2 regions of the Streptomyces sp. NPDC048424 genome follow, and region 2 is predicted to be linked to the other one. Evidence: riboswitches for the same ligand, from Rfam matches in the RefSeq annotation. Region 2 holds a riboswitch; the other holds the start of a gene.

What was found. A riboswitch is a leader RNA that binds a small molecule or an ion and turns the genes downstream of it on or off. The one in region 2 is predicted to bind S-adenosylmethionine.
Region 1: it holds a riboswitch for S-adenosylmethionine, as region 2 does, so the genes downstream of both, AB0D29_RS26055 (aminotransferase class V-fold PLP-dependent enzyme) here and thrC (threonine synthase) in region 2, are expected to answer to the same signal.

What each region holds. Positions count from the first base shown of each region.
Region 1 covers NZ_JBEZKE010000020.1:53,867-60,921, reverse strand. Annotated here, with positions in the region: gene AB0D29_RS26080 (NYN domain-containing protein) at 1-986, opposite strand, end outside; gene AB0D29_RS26075 (hypothetical protein) at 1,027-1,266, opposite strand; gene AB0D29_RS26070 (rhomboid family intramembrane serine protease) at 1,401-2,135, shown strand; gene AB0D29_RS26065 (Lrp/AsnC ligand binding domain-containing protein) at 2,132-2,413, shown strand; gene AB0D29_RS26060 (ferredoxin) at 3,028-3,609, opposite strand; gene AB0D29_RS26055 (aminotransferase class V-fold PLP-dependent enzyme) at 3,623-5,008, opposite strand; SAM riboswitch class IV at 5,238-5,354, opposite strand; gene trpD (anthranilate phosphoribosyltransferase) at 5,440-6,504, opposite strand; gene AB0D29_RS26045 (ubiquinol-cytochrome c reductase cytochrome b subunit) at 6,669-7,055, opposite strand, start outside.
Region 2 covers NZ_JBEZKE010000038.1:22,095-29,149, reverse strand. Annotated here, with positions in the region: gene AB0D29_RS34030 (glucosyl-3-phosphoglycerate synthase) at 1-942, opposite strand, end outside; SAM riboswitch class I at 1,128-1,284, shown strand; gene thrC (threonine synthase) at 1,302-2,576, shown strand; gene AB0D29_RS34020 (MoaD/ThiS family protein) at 2,609-2,887, shown strand; gene AB0D29_RS34015 (cold-shock protein) at 3,302-3,508, shown strand; gene groL (chaperonin GroEL) at 3,861-5,483, shown strand; gene AB0D29_RS34005 (hypothetical protein) at 5,643-5,987, shown strand; gene AB0D29_RS34000 (hypothetical protein) at 5,994-6,548, shown strand; gene AB0D29_RS33995 (phosphoribosylanthranilate isomerase) at 6,581-7,055, shown strand, end outside.

The sequences.
Region 1 (7,055 bases), on a different contig from region 2:
TGGGGCAGCGCCAACAGCTGGTCCAGCAGCGCCGGATCGGTCTCCGACAGGGCGCGCGCCGCGATGTCCTTCGGCGTCATCCGGCCCGGCTCCACCGCGTCCACGGTGTCCGCCGGGCGGGTGTTCACGGGCGGCAGCGCCAGCTCGCGGCGCAGCCCCTGGGCCGCGTCCAGCACGGTGTCCAGCAGCAGCCGCAGCCGCATGTCCTCGATGCTGCGCCCCTCGCGGGTGGCCCGGCGCGAGGTCTCCAGCGCCGCCTCCACCTCCGCGAGGCGGGACTTGAGCCGCCGGCTCTCGCTCTCGGCGGCGGCGACCCGGGTGGCCGCGTCGCCGCGGATCCCGTCGACCTCGGCGGTCAGCTTGCGCAGGGCCGCCTCTCCGCGCTTGACGTCGCTGAGGGCGCTGCGCAGCTTGCGCTGAAGCGATTCCGCTTCCTTGCGGGCCGCGTCCAGCTCCACGCGCACGTGCTCACCGCCCGTGCGCTGCGCCTCCCGGGCGTGGGCCAGCTCCTCGCGCAGCCGCTCCAGCTCGCGCCGGGTCTCCTCGCCGACCCGCTCGGCGTCGGCGCGCTGCGCCTCCTCGCCCGCGGCGGCCACCAGCTTGACCCAGCCGGCCGGCCTCAGGACGAACGCGGCGGCCGCCACGTCCAGCGGATCCGCGGCGGCGGGCGGCGCACCCGACTCCAGGGCCGCGGCCAGCTCCGCCTGCGCCTCGCGCAGCTTCTCGGCGACCCGGCTGCGGAACACGGCGTCGGTCTCGACCGCCGTGGCCATCGCGTTGCCGGCGAACTTGGCGCGCCGGGTCGGGGTGAAACGGGCGTACTGGCGCAGCTGCGCCGGCAGGTCCGCGACCGTCAGCGCGCCGAAGGCGTCCGAGACGAGCGCGACGACCCGCCGCCGCACGCCTTCCGGCAGCGGGCGGTCGAGTGCCTCGGCGGCGTCGCCGGCCGCGTCGGCCGGCTCAGCGCCGCTTGCTGGCTCCACAATCCGTCACCCCTACCGTGATCTACCTGCGGGCACGCCTCCGTCAGGAGTCCGCGCCCGGCCTGTCCACGAGCTCGATCTGGTCCACCGCGTTGCACCAGCGGCAGCGGACCGACTCGATGGTCTCATTGACCACCTCGCGCTCCTCGACCTTGGGTTCCCCGGCGAGGTCCAGGTGGACGTACTCGACGACCTTCGACGAACGGGTGACGTCGAAGCGCGTGAGGTTGCCGCACAGGGTGCAGCGCCACCGGGTGGTGTCGGTCGGCAGGGGAACCGTCATCAGGCCGCTCTCTCCTTCGTAGCTGATTCAATTAAAGCCGTCCGCGGCGCCGTCTGCGCGTGTCTTCACCGGCCGGCGGACCGCAGCTCGTAACCCTACGGCCTGCCACCGCCTCAGGTGGGTCCCGTTGCGTCATGCTCTGTCACATGATCGTAAGGTGGCGGGCCGTACGCGAGGCTGCCCGGGGACCGGTGGTCACCCATGCGCTGATCGCGGGCTGCGGTGTGGTGTTCGTACTCGGCCCTGCCTCGGGGCTCAACCCGGTCTACGGGACGGGCGACGAGCTCCTGGCCGCCGGGACCGCGTACTTCCGGCGCTGGGGCGTGGTCCCGGACGAGCTCTTCACGGGCACCCCGCGCGCCTGGCTCACCCCCCTGACGGCGCTGTTCGTCCACGGCAGCTGGCTGCACCTGCTCGGGAACATGCTCTTCCTCTACGTCTTCGGGGCGATGGCGGAGGAGCGGATGGGCCGCCCGGCGTTCCTCGTCTTCTACATCTGTACGGGGTACGTGGCACTGGCGGCGTACGCGGCGGCCAACACCGGGTCCGCGCAGACCCTGGTGGGGGCGTCCGGAGCCATCTCGGCGGTGCTGGGCGCCTTCCTCTACCTGCTCCCGCGGGCGAGGGTGACGAGCCTGTTCCCCTTCCTGTTCTTCCTGCCGCTGCGGTTCCCGGCGTGGATCGTGCTGCTGTTCTGGTTCGCCCTCCAATGGGTGGCGGCGCAGCGCGCGGACAGCGGCCCCGGGGTCGCCTACCTGGCCCACCTGGTGGGCTTCTCGGTCGGCTTCCTCTACGCATGGGTCCGGTATCGGGGTGCGACTAGAGTGAGGCGACCAGCGACGGCCACCGAGGGAGACAGCCAGCCGTGATCACCGCGATCGTGCTCATCAAGACCAGCGTGGACCGGATCCCCGAGATCGCCGAGTCGATCGCCGCGCTGGACAGCGTCAGCGAGGTCTACTCCGTCACGGGGACGTACGACCTGATCGCGCTGGTCCGCGTGGCCCGCCACGAGAACCTGGCGGACATCATCCCGGGCCGCATCAGCAAGATCCCGGGCGTCGAGGCGACGGACACGCACGTGGCGTTCCGCACCTACTCGCAGCACGACCTGGAGGCGGCGTTCGCCATCGGGCTGGACGCGTAGCGCTGCGCGGTCTGCGTTAGCCCGGGCTTCGCGACGCCTCAAACGCCGGCGGGGCTGGGATGGTGCCCCGAAGCCGAACCCGTAGGCGCGGCCGTACGCGGGGTCCCTCCGGGGCGTCTCCTCGTCGTCGCGCCTGCCTGTCGCCCTGCGGGCAGCTCAGCAGGATCTGCGCAGGCCCGGCCGTACGCGGGGGCCCTCCGGGGCGTCTCCTCGTCGTCGCGCCTGCGGGCCTGTCGCGGCCGCTGAGGGCGGTTGCGCGCTCCTCCTGCGGGGACGCCCCTGCACGCCCCCGCTCCCCCGCGCCGGCCGTGGGGCGGGGACACGGCGGAGTGTCCCCGCAGGAGGAGCGTGCAACCACCCTCACCTGTCGCAGCGGCACCCGCAGGCGCGACGACGAGGAGACATTCCGGCGGGGCACCGCCCCACACCCCCGCACCGCCGAGCCGCCCGCAGGGACCGGGCCGTGGGGTGGGGACACGGCGGAGTGTCCCCGCAGGAGGAGCGTGCAACCACCCTCACCTGTCGCAGCGGCACCCGCAGGCGCGACGACGAGGAGACATTCCGGCGGGGCACCGCCCCACACCCCCGAGCCGCCCGCAGGGCACAGGCACCGGTCAGAGCTTCGGCAGGTGCTCGTCCCGGTGGGCCCGGCGGCCCTCCGCCAGGTGGAAGACGTAGCCGCGGAGGTACTCCGCGAGGCCCTCGTCGATGTGGGACACATACGCACGGGCACCGGCCGCCGCCTCCCGCTGGTCCGCCCGGGACGAGACCGACCAGCTCCGGTCCAGCGCCGCGGCCCACTCGCGGACCCGGCCCCGCTCCCGCCACCAGTCCCGGACCAGCTCCGGCGTCCACCGTTCGTCCCCGTCGTACTGGAATCCCCGCATCGGGTCCTGCCAGGCCGCGGCCATGACCCGGTGCGTCTCCTCGGGCGTGCGCGGCTGACGGTAGACGAACTCCTGGCCGAACTCGTCGTCGTACAGGATGTGGTCCGGCGCGACGCCGCGCCCCACCCAGCAGGTGTCGGTCGTCGCCCCGTAGAACGGCCCGGGCACGTTGCGCCAGTTGCGCTCCTGCCACGTGTCGGGCCAGGTGCTCCACGAGTGGTCGTACGCGGGTACCCACGCGGCCAGGCCGGGGAGCGGCTCGCCCTCCACGCAGGCCCGGACGGTCGGTATCGGATCCCAGTAGGTCATGGTCCGTACGGTGTCAGACGGCCGGGACGCAGCGGCCTTCCTCCGTGCGGTACTGCCACTTCGCGCCGTCCGCGACGAGCTCCTTCACCGCGCGGACGAAGCGCTCGACGTGCTCGTCCGGGGTGCCCGCGCCGAAGCTGACGCGGATCGCGTTCAGGGAGCGCTCCCCCGGGGCCGCCTCGGGGGCTCCGCACTCGCCCTGGGCCTGCGGCTCGCTGCCGAGCAGGGTGCGCACCAGCGGGTGGGCGCAGAACAGGCCGTCGCGGACGCCGATCCCGTACTCCGCGGACAGCGCTGCGGCGAAGTGGGAGCTGTTCCAGCCGTCCACCACGAAGGAGATGACGCCGACGCGCGGGGCGTCGTCGCCGAAGAGCGACAGGACGCGGACCGCCGGGACCTCGGCCAGGCCTTCGCGGACCTTGGCGATGAGGTGGCGCTCGCGGGCGACGAGGCTGTCGAAGCCGGCCTCGGTCAGGGCCTTGCAGGCGGAGGCGATGGAGTAGACGCCGATGACGTTCGGGGAGCCGGCCTCGTGGCGGGCGGCCGTGGTGTGCCACTCGACGTCCACGCCGCCGTCCTCGCGCCGGGCCACCTTGCGGGAGGCGCCGCCGCCCGCGAGGTACGGCTCGGCCTGCTGGAGCCAGTCCGCGCGGCCGGCGAGCACGCCCGAGCCGAAGGGCGCGTAGAGCTTGTGTCCGGAGAAGGCGACCCAGTCCACGTCCAGGTCCTGGACGGAGACGGGGTGGTGCGGGGCCAGCTGGGCGGCGTCCAGGACGATCCGCGCGCCGTGGGCGTGCGCGGCGGCGGCGAGTTCCTTCACCGGCCACAGTTCACCGGTGACGTTGGACGCGCCGGTGACGCAGACCAGGGCCGGGCCGTAAGGCTCGCGGTCGGTGAGGGCCCGCTCCAGGGTGGCGACGGCCTCGCCCGGCGTGCGGGGGGCGTTGAGGTAGGTGACCCGCGCGTTCGTCCAGGGCAGCAGCGAGGCGTGGTGCTCGGTCTCGAAGACGAAGACCTGGCAGTCGGCGGGGAGCACGGCGGCGAGCAGGTTCAGCGAGTCGGTGGTGGACCGGGTGAAGACCACCTGGTCGGAGGGGCGGCAGTCGAGGAACTCGGCGACCGTGACCCGGCTCTGCTCGAACAGGTCGGTGGAGAGCTGCGAGAGGTACCCGGCGCCGCGGTGCACGCTGCCGTAGTACGGGGCGTAGGCGGCCACGTCGTCCCAGACCCGCTGGAGCGCCGGGGCGCTGGCGGCGTAGTCCAGGGCGGCGTAGGTGACCTCGCCGCCGGTGACGAGCGGGACGGTGACGTCCCGGCCGAGCACCGGCAGCGGCTCGGCACAGGCGGGGCCCTCGGCGGTGGCGACGGAGGTGGTGGCGGCGTTCAGGAATGCGGACATGGCGGTATCTCCCGGCAGGCAGGGCTGAATGGCTTCGGAGTGCCCGTACGCGGGTACGGCCGTGCGGCCGTCCGGGGTACGGGAGAGCCCTCGGGCCGGACCTGACGGTCGGCGGGGGTACACGGAAGTGACCCTGATCCGAGGGGTGAAGTAGGGGCGGAGTCGCCCTATCGCATTCGCTTGCTCACGGAAAACGCTCCTCGAGAGACCAGGACCCCTGGTGTCGAGGGATCCGCGCTTGCCGTAGGCCTTGCTGCCTACGACCTGGTCATCACCCGGGGCACCCCGCCACGGAAGGAGGGTTGCCGGACAGCAAGCCGGGGCCTAAACGCTGTCACTCGTGACCTGGTCAGCATCCTGCCACAAGATCCCCCGCGCGCAAGACCCGGTCCGCATGGTGGACCGGGGCCTTGGCTCGATTCGGCGGGTGATCAGGCGTTGCTCGCCGCCACCCAGCGCTCCAGCGCCGCGCGGGCCGCGCCCGAGTCGATGGACTCCGCCGCGCGCACCAGACCGGCGGCGAGCTGCTCCTCCAGCGTGCCCGTGCCGGGGTGCAGGGCGACCAGGGCCGCCGCCGAGTTCAGCAGTACGGCTTCGCGGACCGGGCCGGTCTCGCCGGCCAGCAGGCGGCGGGCCACGTCCGCGTTGTACGCGGGGTCGCCGCCGGCCAGGGCCGAGACCTCGACCAGGTCGATGCCGATGTCGCGCGGGTCGAAGGACTGCTCCGAGACCTTGCCGTCGCGGACCCACCAGACGCGCGAGGTGGCCGTCGTGGTCAGTTCGTCCAGGCCGTCGTCACCGCGGAAGACCAGCGCGGACGAGCCCCGCTCGGCGAGCACGCCCGCGATGATCGGGGCCATCCGGGGATCGGCCACGCCGGTCGCCTGGGCGCGCACCCGGGCCGGGTTGGTCAGCGGGCCGAGCGCGTTGAAGAAGGTCCGGATGCCCAGCTCCTTGCGGGCCGCCGCCACGTGACGCAGTGCCGGGTGGAACTTGACCGCGAAGCAGAAGGTGATGCCGGCCTCCTCGGCGACCTCCACGACCCGTTCCCGGCTCAGGTTGAGGTTCACCCCGAGCTTCTCCAGGACGTCCGAGGAGCCGCTCGCGGAGGAGGCGGCCCGGTTCCCGTGCTTGACGACCTTGGCACCGGTTCCGGCCACCACGACCGCCGACATCGTCGAGATGTTCACCGTCTTGGCCCCGTCGCCGCCCGTGCCGACGATGTCCACCGTCCGGCCCGGCACCTCGATCAGGTTGGCGTGCTCGTACATCGCCCGTACGAGGCCGTTGATCTCCGCGACCGTCTCCCCCTTCGCCCGCAGCGCGACGGTGAAGCCGGCGATCTGGGCGTCGGTGGCCTCCCCCCGCATGATCCGGTCCATGGCCCAGGCGGTGTCGTCGGCACGCAGGTCCTGGCCGGTCAGCAGGGCGTCGAGGACGCCCGGCCAGCCACGGGCCGCCACGCTGTCGCCGCCTGCCGGGGTCACAACGTTCATGGTCCGCTCCTGCTGCTTGTCAAGGTTTCCACGTCGAATGGGAGGGCTCCAGCCTATCCAGCCCGGAACACGGCAAAGAGCCCCGTCCAGACACTGGACGGGGCTCTCGCCGTGGCGACACCAGAACTGACCGAAATCAGTCCCTCATACGGTCGTGCAGGGGATCAGTGGTGGCCGTGGCCGGCCTGGATCTCCTTGTACTCCTCCACCGTGGGCTTCGGAATCTGGTTGTTCTCGGCGTAGAAGCCCTTGCTGAGCTTCGCGCGGAGCTTCTCCGTGGCCTTCACCTTGCGCTCGACACCGTTCTCGTCGACCGTCGGGCCGATCTCGATCGGCTTGTACTGCTCGTGCGCGGTGAGCTTGTGCAGCTGACCCGCCGGGAGCGGCTCGTGGACCTCGACGAACTCACCGTGCGGCAGACGCTTGATGATGCCGGTCTCGCGACCGTGCAGCACCTTGTCGTGGTCCCGGCGCTGGAGGCCGAGGCAGATCCGCTTGGTGACGATGAAGGCGACGACCGGGACGACGAAGAAGCCGATCCGGACGAACCA
Region 2 (7,055 bases):
GCGGCGCAGCGCGTACTCCTTGATGTCGAGCATCGGCGGCCGCTCCTCGGTGTCCACCGCGTACGTCCGCGGTACGAAGCCCTCCGGCCCCCGCTCGAACTGCGTGAGCTCCGGCCGTACGAGGTGCCCGCGCGACAGCCGCAGCAGGGCGGTGCGGTAGATCGCGGCGGCCATCCGGCCCAGCGCCTGCCCGTCCTGGTGGCGGTGGACGCGTACGCCCACGTCGACCTGGGCGAGCGCGTTCAGCCCGACCGTGTGCAGCGCGTCGACCAGCAGGCCCAGCTCGACGCCGTACCCGACGGGGAACGGCAGCCGTTCCAGCAGGGAGCGGCGTACGGCGTACTCGCCGCCCAGCGGCTGGACGAAGCCGGCCAGCTGGGGCCAGTGCAGGTTGAGGAGGGGGCGGGCCACCAGTTCCGTGACCCGGCCGCCCTGGCCGGGGGCGTCACCGAGCGGGCGGTCGTACATGGCCTTGACGAACTGCACGTCCGGTTCGGTCAGCAGCGGTCCCACGATCCCCGAGACGAAGGCGGAGGAGAAGTCCCGCAGGTCGGCGTCGACGAAGCAGACGATGTCCCCGCTGGTGGCCAGCAGCGAGCGCCACAGCACCTCGCCCTTGCCGGGCAGCGCCGGGAGCCTCGGCAGGATCTCGTCGCGGTGCACCACCCGGGCGCCGGCCTTCGCCGCGACCTCCGCCGTACGATCGGTCGAGCCCGAGTCGATGACGATCAGCTCGTCCACCAGGGGGAACGGCAGTCCCTCGATCAGCTCGCGCCGGATGACCTCGACGATCGCGCCGACCGTCGCCTCCTCGTCCAGCGCGGGCAGCACCACGCTGACCGTGGTCCCGGCCGCCCGTTTCCGGTCGAGCAGCTGGTCGAGCGGTCGGTCGGCGGCTGACCAGGAGCGGTCTGCCAGCCAGCGCTCCACCTCTTCCAGCACCCTCAGCACTCCCTGCGTGTCGGCGTTATCGGCCGTTATGTGATCCATCTCGCGGTTCGGACGGCTGTCTCAACCGCCCGGCCCTTCGGTTACAGTCTTGAACAACGCGAAGGACCACCGCATGCCGGGGGTCCCCGCGTACAAACGCACCGGCGCGCCACAGAGCGCGTGTGCCGGTGCCATACCGCTCATCCAGAGGGGCAGAGGGACACGGCCCGTTGAAGCCCCGGCAACCCTCCAGTCGGTTCTCGCGATCGCATGTCAGCGACGTCAGTGAGGTCCCCGGCTAGGGAAGGTGCCAATTCCGTCTCATGGCGAAGTGCGCCATGGGGAAGATGAGGAGAAAGGGCCTCGCCATCATGGCTGCACAGACTGTCGCCACCTCTGTCGATCTCGGACCTGCCAACGGTCTTTCCTGTCGCGAGTGCGGTACCCGCTTCGAGCTCGGCCCCATCTTCGCGTGCGCCGAGTGCTTCGGACCTCTGGAAGTCGCCTACGACCTCCCGACCGGTGACCCCGCGGCGCTGCGCGCCGCGATCGAGGCCGGCCCGAACAACATCTGGCGTTACGCGCCGCTGCTGCCCGTCCCCGCGGACGTGGCCTCCAAGCCGAGCCTGAACCCGGGCTTCACCAAGCTCGTGGACGCCGCCAACCTGGCCAAGGAGCTGGGCGTCACCGGCAAGCTCTACGTCAAGGACGACTCCGGCAACCCGACGCACTCCTTCAAGGACCGCGTCGTGGCCATCGCCGTCGAGGCCGCCCGCGCCTTCGGCTTCACCACGCTCTCCTGCTCCTCCACCGGCAACCTGGCCGGCGCCGTCGGCGCCGCGGCCGCCCGGGCGGGCTTCCGCTCCTGCGTGTTCATCCCGCACGACCTGGAGCAGGGCAAGGTCGTCATGGCCGGTGTGTACGGCGGCGACCTGGTCGGCATCGAGGGCAACTACGACGACGTCAACCGCTTCTGCTCCGAGCTCATCGGCGACCCGCTGGGCGAGGGCTGGGGCTTCGTCAACGTCAACCTGCGCCCGTACTACGGAGAGGGTTCCAAGACCCTCGCCTACGAGATCTGCGAGCAGCTCGGCTGGCAGCTGCCGGACCAGCTCGTGATCCCGATCGCTTCCGGCTCGCAGCTGACGAAGATCGACAAGGGTCTGCAGGAGCTGATCAAGCTCGGCCTCGTCGAGGACAAGCCGTACAAGATCTTCGGCGCCCAGGCCGAGGGCTGCTCCCCGGTGTCGACCGCCTTCAAGGCCGGTCACGACGTGGTCCGCCCGCAGAAGCCGAACACCATCGCCAAGTCGCTGGCGATCGGCAACCCGGCGGACGGCCCGTACGTCCTGGACATCGCGCGGCGCACCGGCGGTTACGTCGAGGACGTGAACGACGAGCAGGTCGTCGAGGCCATCAGGATCCTCGCGCAGACCGAGGGCATCTTCGCCGAGACCGCGGGCGGCGTGACCGTCGGCGTGACGAAGAAGCTGATCGAGAACGGGCAGCTCGACCCGACGCTGACCACCGTCGTCCTCAACACCGGCGACGGCCTGAAGACCCTGGAGGCGGTGGCCGCGGAGAGCGGGCAGACCGCCACCATCCGCCCGAGCCTGGACGCGTTCCGCGCCGCCGGCCTGGCCTGATCCCTCCTCGTACCCGGAAAGGCAGTAGCGCCATGAGCGTCAACGTCCGCATCCCCACCATCCTGCGCACCTACACCGGCGGTCAGGCCGAGGTGCCCGCCGAGGGCGCGACCCTCGCCGAGGTCATCCAGTCCCTGGAGGCGAGCCACCCGGGCATCGCCGCGCGCGTCCTGGACGACCAGGGCAAGCTGCGCCGCTTCGTGAACGTCTACGTCAATGACGACGACGTGCGTTTCGAGGGCGGGCTGGAGGCGAAGACGCCGGACGGCGCCGGCGTCTCGATCATTCCGGCCGTCGCGGGCGGTTGCTGATCCTCTCGGCCCCTTTGTCGCCGGGTAGGTGACACGCGCAAACCGAAATTGCCCCCTCCGCTAAAAGCGGAGGGGGCAATTCTGCTTGATTGGGCGCGGTAGAGTTGGGGAAGTCCCCTCCGCCGGACTTGCCCGCTGCATATGAACGGGTCGCGTGAGGGTCGACATCGGGTCAATGTGCAAGCGCGGTATGGGGCATTGGCGAGATATGTCAGGCCCGAGTTGCCCTGGAGTATGGCAAATTTTCACTCTATTTCAATGTTTCCCGGTGTCCAGAATTCTCGTCGGATTGACCTGTTGCAGACAGCACTCGCGCAGATACATTCAGCCTCGGTCGACGCGTTCCGACGCAAGTTCTGACCCGGGAACGCGAAGTGCGTTCCCGCGCAAGGGCCAGTAATAGGGGAGTTAGGCATGGCTCAGGGCACCGTCAAGTGGTTCAACGCGGAGAAGGGCTACGGCTTCATCGCGGTCGACGGTGGTGCGGATGTGTTCGTCCACTACAGCGCCATCCAGATGGACGGGTACCGCACCCTTGAAGAGGGTCAGCGGGTCGAGTTCGAGATCTCGCAGGGCCAGAAGGGTCCGCAGGCGGACATGGTCAAGCTCGCGCTCGGCTGAGTCCCGGAGCGATCGACCACCGACGCACGGTGTTCAACGAAGACCTGCACGACCTTACGAGGGGCCCACATCCCGGACACGGGATGCGGGCCCCTCGTACGTGCGCCCGCCCCGGGCCCGGCCCGTGCCCGGTACTCGCCCGGCGTTGGCCCAAGCCGCTTGCACTCGAGGGGGTCGAGTGCTAATCATTGGCGTTAGCACTCTCCACGTGAGAGTGCTACTGAAACGAGGACCGGGTCGGTGAGGCCCGCAGGGTCCGGTGGGAAGGAACCGCCGGGCACGCAGGCCGTCCGTCGCGGGCGCGGGCGCGGTCCTGGGAGCAATCCACCGCTGTCCGGGAGGACCACTTCAGATGGCCAAGATCATTGCGTTCGACGAGGAGGCCCGCCGCGGCCTCGAGCGTGGGATGAACCAGCTCGCCGACGCCGTCAAGGTCACCCTTGGCCCCAAGGGTCGCAACGTCGTCCTTGAGAAGAAGTGGGGCGCCCCCACGATCACCAACGATGGTGTCTCCATCGCCAAGGAGATCGAGCTCGAGGACCCGTACGAGAAGATCGGCGCCGAGCTGGTCAAGGAAGTCGCCAAGAAGACGGACGACGTCGCGGGCGACGGTACGACCACCGCCACCGTGCTGGCCCAGGCGCTCGTCCGCGAGGGCCTGCGCAACGTTGCCGCCGGCGCCAACCCGATGGCCCTCAAGCGTGGTATCGAGAAGGCCGTCGAGGCCGTCTCCGCCGCCCTGCTCGCCCAGGCGAAGGATGTCGAGACCAAGGAGCAGATCGCTTCCACGGCCTCCATCTCCGCCGCCGACACCCAGATCGGCGAGCTCATCGCCGAGGCCATGGACAAGGTCGGCAAGGAAGGCGTCATCACCGTCGAGGAGTCGCAGACCTTCGGTCTGGAGCTCGAGCTCACCGAGGGCATGCGCTTCGACAAGGGCTACATCTCGGCGTACTTCGCCACCGACATGGAGCGCATGGAGTCGTCCCTCGACGACCCGTACATCCTGATCGTCAACTCCAAGATCGGCTCGGTCAAGGACCTGCTGCCGCTCCTGGAGAAGGTCATGCAGTCCGGCAAGCCGCTGCTGATCATCGCCGAGGACGTCGAGGGCGAGGCGCTCTCCACCCTCGTCGTCAACAAGATCCGCGGCACCTTCAAGTCCGTCGCCGTCAAGGCCCCGGGCTTCGGCGACCGCCGCAAGGCCATGCTCGGTGACATCGCCATCCTCACGGGCGGCACGGTCATCTCCGAGGAGGTCGGCCTCAAGCTGGAGAACGCCGGTCTCGACCTGCTCGGCCGCGCCCGCAAGGTCGTCATCACCAAGGACGAGACCACCATCGTCGACGGCTCCGGTGACAGCGACCAGGTCGCCGGTCGCGTGAACCAGATCCGCGCCGAGATCGAGAACTCCGACTCGGACTACGACCGCGAGAAGCTCCAGGAGCGCCTCGCGAAGCTGGCCGGCGGCGTGGCCGTCATCAAGGCCGGTGCCGCGACCGAGGTTGAGCTCAAGGAGCGCAAGCACCGCATCGAGGACGCCGTTCGCAACGCGAAGGCGGCCGTCGAGGAGGGCATCGTCGCCGGTGGTGGCGTGGCCCTGCTCCAGGCCTCCGCGGTCTTCGAGAAGCTGGAGCTCGAGGGTGACGAGGCGACCGGCGCCAACGCCGTGAAGCTCGCCCTGGAGGCCCCGCTGAAGCAGATCGCCGTCAACGGTGGTCTCGAGGGTGGCGTCGTCGTCGAGAAGGTGCGCAACCTCCCGATCGGTCACGGCCTGAACGCCGCGACCGGCGAGTACGTCGACATGATCGCCGAGGGCATCATCGACCCGGCGAAGGTCACGCGCTCTGCCCTGCAGAACGCCGCGTCCATCGCCGCGCTGTTCCTCACCACCGAGGCCGTCATCGCCGACAAGCCCGAGAAGGCCGGCGCCGGCGCCCCGGGCGGCATGCCGGGCGGTGACATGGACTTCTGATCGACCCCTGGCTCCGGCCACTGGTTGATCGGCTGTTCTTCGACCGAGGGCGGCACTCCCCGTACAGGGGGGTGCCGCCCTCGGGCGTTCCCGGCAGGCGGCGCCGATCGGGGGTAAAACCGCTGGCCGGGGTGGGTGGGGGCGTGTGAGCGTACGGCCATGGGGAATTCCGTCGCGTATCCGGTCCACCGCACCACCGATCCCGCCGAGGCGTACGCCAAGGCGCGACTGCTGTGCGGGCTGCCGGCCCGCCGGTACGAAGGGGTGCGGGTGGGGGCGGAGCTGAGCACGGTCGCGGGCGTGCCCGAGGTGCGCTCGTACGCCTCGCCGAAGTACGACGGCGTGCAGCTGGTCCTCAACGGTGACCACTGCGACTGGTCCCGGCAGGTCGGCGGGGTCCACACCCTCTACGTCCACGTCACCAAGTTCGGCGACCCGGGCCGCGCCGAGCGGCTCGCCGCCGCGGTCGGCGGCAGCGTGCTGGGCGAGCCGGAGCAGGGCTGAGCGGCGATGGGAAGTTCGAGGGCCTACCCCGTGTTCCGGACCGACGACCTCGCGGAGGCCCACCGGCGGGCCCGCCTGCTGTGCGCGCGGATGCGGCCGCTCGACCCGGAGCTGTGGCTGGTCGCGCAGGCGCTCACCGTCGAGGAGGCCCGGCGGCTGGCGGCGCTCCTTCCGACGGGCCTGTTCGAGCCGTCGTACGACTGGGACCGGGACGTCTGGTTCACGGGCGCCGAACTGCCCCGCGACGAGCGGGAGCTGGCGGCCGAACTGCCGCTGACCGTGGACGCGGACGTGGCTCCGGGCCCCGTCGAACAGGCCTTCCTGAGCGCGCTGGGTGACGGGGCGGCCAAGATGCGCTGGCGCGGGGAATGGCCGCCCGAGGTCCCGTCCTGGTCGCAGGACTCGACGAACCAGCGGGTGGAACTCGACATCAACGAGGAGCATCCCGACGGCCGGCACACCGTCTACGTGCACTTCCGGTACGCCGACGAGGTGGGCGCGGCCCAGCTCGCGGCCGCGATCGGCGGGGCGGTGCTGGGCCCCGTGCAGGTGGGCCGCTGAAGCCGTCGTCCCGGTCCGCATAGGCTGGGAACATGGCTGATCTCTTCGTCAAGATCTGCGGTCTGAAGACCGCGCGGGACGTCGACGCCGCCGTGGCGGCCGGGGCCGATGCCGTGGGGTTCGTCTTCGCGCCCGGCAGCCCGCGCACGGTCGATGCCGCCACCGCGCGGGAGCTCGCCGCGCGGGTGCCGGACGGCGTGCTCACCGTCGGCGTGTTCCGGGGGCAGGCGGTCGCGGAGGTGCGCCGGTTCGCCGAGGAGAGCGGCGTACGCGGGGTGCAGCTGCACGGCGAGGAGGGCCCCGAGGACTTCGCGGCGCTGCGCGCCGAGGGCCGGACGCTGCTGCGGGCCACCGCCGAGCACGCGAAGCGCTGCGGCGAGTACGGCGAGGACCTGCTGCTGCTCGACGCCCCCGACCCGGGCTCCGGCAAGCCGTGGAACTGGGGCTCGGCGGACTTCACCGCGCCCGAGGGGCACTGGCTGCTGGCCGGCGGGCTGAACCCGGGCA